Regions from separate parts of the Thermosipho japonicus genome, predicted to be linked through region 2. Evidence: riboswitches for the same ligand, from Rfam matches in the RefSeq annotation. Region 2 holds a riboswitch; the other holds the start of a gene.
What was found. Region 2 has a riboswitch for thiamine pyrophosphate ahead of HNP65_RS00265 (sulfide-dependent adenosine diphosphate thiazole synthase). Riboswitches for the same ligand answer to the same signal wherever they lie in the genome.
Positions count from the first base shown of each region.

Region 1: it holds a riboswitch for thiamine pyrophosphate, as region 2 does, so the genes downstream of both, HNP65_RS07875 (thiamine ABC transporter substrate-binding protein) here and HNP65_RS00265 (sulfide-dependent adenosine diphosphate thiazole synthase) in region 2, are expected to answer to the same signal.

Region 1 covers NZ_JACHEX010000004.1:172,036-175,255, forward strand. The annotation lists gene ffh (signal recognition particle protein) at 1-1,235, opposite strand, end outside; TPP riboswitch at 1,453-1,563, shown strand; gene HNP65_RS07875 (thiamine ABC transporter substrate-binding protein) at 1,605-2,582, shown strand; gene HNP65_RS07880 (ABC transporter permease) at 2,555-3,220, shown strand, end outside.
Region 2 covers NZ_JACHEX010000001.1:56,781-60,000, reverse strand. The annotation lists gene fabD (ACP S-malonyltransferase) at 1-720, shown strand, start outside; gene HNP65_RS00270 (DUF4234 domain-containing protein) at 867-1,301, shown strand; TPP riboswitch at 1,347-1,458, shown strand; gene HNP65_RS00265 (sulfide-dependent adenosine diphosphate thiazole synthase) at 1,518-2,291, shown strand; gene thiC (phosphomethylpyrimidine synthase ThiC) at 2,291-3,220, shown strand, end outside.

The DNA.
Region 1 (3,220 bases), on a different contig from region 2:
TCATAGTTTTTAAGAAGTTTATTCACTTCTTGAACGCTTGTACCGCTACCTTTTGCTATTCTTTTTTTTCTGCTAGCATTTAAAATTTTTGGATTTCTTCTCTCTTCAGGTGTCATTGAATTAATTATTGCTTCAATTACTTTTAATTCTTTTTCACTCTGATTTATATCCACTTTCGGACTACCTGGCAACATCTCAACAATTTTTGATAATGAACCTAACTTTTTTATCTCTTTTAATTGCTCTTGAAAATCTTCAAGTGTAAATTCTGCATTAAGCATCTTTTTACCTAGTCTTTGCATTTTATCTTTATCAAGTTCTTGCTCAGCTTTCTCAATTAAACTTAAAACATCTCCAAGACCTAAAATTCTACTAGCAATCCTTTCAGGATGAAACTCTTCTAAGTCTTCTATCTTTTCTCCAACTCCAATAAATTTTATTGGTTTATTAGTAATATACCTTATCGAAAGTATCACGCCACCTCTTGCATCTCCATCCATCTTTGTAACTACATATCCTGTAACATCCAATCGTTCATTAAAAATCTTTGCAGAATTTACAGCATCTTGCCCAGCCATGGCATCCACAACCATCAATATTTCATCTGGATTAAGAATATCCTTTATTTCTTCCAATTCATTCATCATTTCATCATCAATATGCAAACGCCCCGCAGTATCAAAAATTACAACATTGTATCCACTATCTTTAACTTCTTTTATAGCCTCACGAACTATTTTAACTGGATTTTTTCGATCGCCACAAAAAACTGGCACATCAATTTTCTTTCCTAACGTTATTAATTGGTCTATCGCAGCAGGTCTATATGTATCAGCAGCAACCAAAAATGGCTTTTTTCCTTTTTTCTTAAGCAAATTTGCAAGTTTTGCCGCCGATGTAGTCTTACCACTTCCCTGAAGTCCAACCATCATAATGTAAGAGGGAGAATGTACAAGACTTAATTGGGATTTTTCTCCCATAACCCTAATTAATTCATCTCTTAAAATTTTAATAAACATCTGATCCGGGGTTAACGACTTTAATACTTCCTCACCTGTGGCTTTTTCAGTTACCTCTGCAATAAATTCCTTTACTACCTTGTAATTTACATCAGCTTCTAACAATGACAACTTTACCATTTTTATTGCTTCTTTTATATTTTTTTCAGTGATTTTTCCTTTTCCCGAAAGCGTCTTAAAAGCTTTAGAAAGTTTTTCTTGTAAACCTTCAAACAACTCCAATCACCTTCCTTCACTTTCATTAGTATATAATACTTTTTTACTAATTCAATTAAATTTTTGTAGCCGATTGAAAAATTATCCAAAATTATATGTAACAATCATGTTAAGCAAAACTTGTCGCTTAACTTAACTGATAGTTTTTAGTTAACTTTATAGTAACAAATTATAGAAAATATTTTATTGATGTACTTTATAAGATATAGTATAATAGAAGCATCCCAAGGGGAGCTCCACAATCCGGGGCTGAGAGGAAGGTGGAAACCTTCGACCCTTAGAACCTGAACCGGGTAATACCGGCGGAGGGATGGGATGCAAAATCCCTCCAAAAAGGAGGGAATTTTTTATTTTAAAAGGAGGGGTTATATGAAAAAAGCACTTATTTATTTAATATTAACTATCTCAGTAATTTCATTATCAGTAGAAAAACTTGTCGTTTATACATATGACAGTTTTGTATCTGGTATTGGTAAAGAAATTGTTCCAATTTTTGAAAAAAAGTATGGTTGTAAAGTAGAACTTTTATCTTTTGGTGATGCTGGAACTGTGCTTTCAAGACTTATGCTTGAAAAAAATAATCCTAAAGCTGATGTAATAGTTGGTCTTGATCAAGCGTTATTAATTAGAGCCATCGAAAATGATCTAGTTCAAAAATTTAAACCTGAAAATTTATCTTTGCTAAAATATCCAGAATTGTATAATGAATACGGCACTCCATATGATTTTGGTGCAATTGCTATTGTTTATAACAAGGAAAAAATTAAAAATCCACCAAAAAGCTTTAACGATCTTTTAAAAGATGAATTTAGAGGAAAAATCGTTGTTGAAGATCCTAGAACTTCAAGCACTGGTCTTAGCTTTCTTCTATGGACTATTGCGGCATTTAATGAAAAATATTTGGATTTTTGGTCCAAATTTAAAGACAATTTACTGACAATAACACCAGGATGGGACGAAGCATTTGAAATGTTAGAATCAGGCGAAGCTGATATCATGGTTAGCTATGCAACCGATGGTGCATACAGCTATTATTACTATGGCAACGTCAAATACGTTCCAGTAATTTTAGATGAAGGTGCATTTGTTCAAGTTGAATATGCTTCACTTGTAAAAAATGCTAAAAACGTAGAACTTGCAAAAAAATTCATAGAATTTCTACTTTCAGATGAATTTCAAGAAAAAGTTCCTTTAAATCAATGGATGCTTCCTGTTACAAATGTAAAGTTACCTGAAGCTTTTAAATATGTTCCTGAAATAAAAAAAGTTCTTGAGATAAAAAATGATATTTATAAGAATCAAGAAAGGATTTTAAAAGAATGGTCAAAAGAAGTAATTGGTGGCTAATTCCAATTACATTTATAATGGGAGGAGTTGTCCTCCCATTTACTTTTTTATTTATAAAGATAGGTGGTATAAATATCAAATCAATTTCTGATAACTTTAATATTATCAAATTCACTATTTATCAAGCTTTTATCTCATCTATATTAGCAACCGTTATAGGCCTTCCTGGAGCATATATCGTTGCTAGAACAAAAATGAATAATTATTTAAAATCCACTTTTAGAATACTGTCAGCCATTCCTTTTATTTTACCGGGAGTAACAATGAGCATAGGTTTTTTAATGACATTCGGAAACAATGGATTAATCACAAAATTTCTTAAGTTATTTGGTTTTAACCAACGACTACTTTATACTTTTTCTGCTATAATTATCGGCCATGTTTTTTACAATTTTCCACTTTTTATCCGCATAGTTGGAGAAACTTGGGAAAAAATAGATTCTAGTATTATAGAATCTGCAAAATTAGATGGCGCAAATAATTTATTAATCTTTTTTAAAATTGAATTTCCATTAATTCTTTCATCAATTTTAAAGGCCTTTCTTTTGACGTATGTATATACATTTACGAGCTTTTCAGTTGTACTAATATTAGGTGGCATAAAATATTCTACAATCGAAGTTGCTATTTATATGTAT
Region 2 (3,220 bases):
CAACCTGCAATATTTTTAGCTAGCTTTGTAGCTTTTAAACACTTAGAAAGCTTAGGAATAAGCTATAATATATTTGCAGGGCATAGTCTGGGAGAGTATACTGCCTTTGCTGCAGCTGGGGTATACGATTTTGATTTTGGGATATATTTGGTAAGAAAAAGGGGAGAATATATTTCTCAAGCAATCGAACCTGGAAAAGGAAGTATGGCTGCAGTTTTAAAAATCTCTGCTGAGAAAGTAGAAGAACTTGTTAAAAATTATGAAGGTCTTTATGTTGCAAATTATAATTCTTCAACACAAACAGTTATAAGTGGCTTGAAATCATCTATTCAAAAATTTTTAGAAGATTGTAAAAATAATGGTATTAGAGCAACAGAATTGGTTGTTTCCGGGCCTTTCCATACTCCCTTTTTAGAAAGTGCTCGTGAAAAACTTTCAAAAGAAATTGAACATGTTAAATTCAAAAAACCAAAAGTTCCGATTGTTTTGAATAGTACAGCTAAAGAATCGAGTGATCCAGAGGAATTAAAATACTATTTACTTGAACAAATAGCAGGACCAGTTTATTGGTTACAGTCAATAAGAAGAATGTTAGAACTTGGAGTAAAAGAATTTGTTGAAGTTGGCCCTAAAAACGTTCTATCAAATATGTTAAAAAGAGAGAAGATAGATATTATTCATTTTAGTGAGATAGAAGAAATAGAAGATTCCAGGGTTTGAACTTTAAAGTTGAATATTTGGGAATTGCTTATCTCGAATACATGGCTTCAATTTGTTTGAAGCCATGTTTTTTATTTGTTGAAAATATTTGACTTTAATCGATTATTTTTTTATACTTAGAATAGTATTAAACAAAAAATGGAGGTATGTTAATAATGATTATTTCTTTTTGGGGATACACATTTTTTTCGGTTTTAGCTAATATTTTTGTTTTCTTTAATGAACCTATTTCGCAAATATTGTTGACTATTTCATCCTTATTTTTAATGTTTTTACTATTCTTATTTGGGAGAAAAATTGGAAAGAAATTTAATGTAAACTTTATGTGGATTTTTTACATAGCTTTATTTCTTGCACTTTTCTCTCTTCTTCCTTTGTATTTAACCTCATCATATTTTACGTATTTTGTTGCGCAGTTTATGAGTTTTCTATTTATTTTATTATATCTTAAGGTAATATTGAGCATAATAGAGTCAAAAAAATCAATTTTTAAATTTATTGTATTTTCTATACTAACTCTTGGAATATATTCTTACTTTTTCTTTTATGACATTATCAAAGAAATTAGAAAACTAAATTGACACTTTTAAAATTTAGTAGTACCATATTAGTGTAAGAAAAGTGAATAAATTCCCAAGGGGAGCTCCATAATCCGGGGCTGAGAGGAAGGCGGAAACCTTCGACCCTTAGAACCTGAACCGGGTAATACCGGCGGAGGGATTGGGAAAAGAAAAATAAAAGTCTATAATAACCCCTCCGCTTTTGCGGAGGGGATTTTTCATAAGGAGGTAAGCGATATGTGGGATTATGAAGTTTCAAAAATTATTGTAGAAAGATTTTTTGAAAAATTGAATGATAGCTTGAAAGTTGATGTAGCAATTGTCGGGGGTGGCCCAAGCGCTTTAGCAGCTTCCTACTATCTTTCAAAAAAAGGATTGAAGGTTGCTATATTTGAGTCAAAAAATGAACCTGGTGGTGGAACATGGGGTGGAGGAATGATGTTTAATGAACTAGTAGTTGAAAAAGATATTAAATCTTTTTTAGATGAATTAGGAATGAATTACTTAATTAAAAACAATTTTATTTCAGTTGATTCTGTACATTTTGCCTCTTCTTTACTATACAATGCTACTAAAGTTGGTACAATTTTATTCAATAATGTTATTGTTGAAGATATTGTATTTTATGAAAATAAAGTAAATGGAATTGTAATAAATTGGGCACCAGTTATAAGGCAAAAACTCCATGTTGATCCTATAACAATTATGGCAAAGTTCGTAGTTGATGGTACGGGACATCCTGCAAACGTTGTGAATATGTTGGTTGATAGAGGAATTGATGTCGACCTTCCTATGGGAAAAATTAGGGAATACCCTATGAATGCAAAAGAAGGAGAAAAATTTGTAGTTGAAAATACTAAAGAAGTTTTCCCAGGACTTTACGTAATGGGAATGGCTGCAGTTTCAGTAGGTGGTGGGCCCAGAATGGGACCAATTTTCGGTGGGATGATTAAATCAGGTTTAAAAGTTGCAAATAATATATTAGAAAAATTATCCATAGAGGTGAAATAATGACGCTAATTGAAAAGGTTAAAAATGGTGAAAAATGTAGTGAAATTGAAAAAATTGCCGAACATGAAAATGTTAGTATTGATAATATTAGAGAAGGATTATTAAATGGAAAAATTGTAATTCCGCACAACAAAAATCATACATCATTAAAAAAATTTATGGGAATTGGTAAAGGTTTAACAGTAAAAGTAAACGCAAACATTGGAACATCATTTGGATATGATGATTTCGAATATGAAATAGAGAAATTTAATACCGCCAAAGCTGTGGGTGCAGATAGTGTTATGTTACTTTCAACATGGGGGAATCTAGATGAACAAAGAGAATTCATAATTAAAAATTCAGATATTCCCGTTGGAACTGTTCCAATTTATGATGCAGCTGTAATTTCTTATCAGGAAAAAAAGAATGTTGTTGATTTTAGTGAAAAAGATTTCTTAAAAATATTTGAGAAACATGCAAAACAAGGTGTAGATTTTGTGACCCTGCATATTAGTATAACTAAAGATATCGTTAAAAAATTAAAAAAATCCCAAAGAATAATGAAAATAGTTAGTAGAGGTGGATCAATTATTGCGGGATGGATAATTAAAAACAATCTAGAAAATCCGTTTTACAAATACTTTGATGAAGTACTTGATATTGCAAGAGAATATGATGTAACTTTAAGCCTGGGTGATTCATTAAGACCAGGGAACTTATTTGACTCTTTAGACAGATTACAATTAGAAGAATGGTTTATATTTGAAGAATTGGTTGAAATGGCTAGAAAGAAGAATGTTCAAGTAATGTTAGAAGGTCCAGGTCATGTTCCACTTGATCAGATAGAAACAACAGTAAATTTAATGAAAAAATACGGAAAAAATTCACCAGTATTCTTACTTGGTCCTATAGTATTGGATATTGCTCCTGGATATGATCATATAACT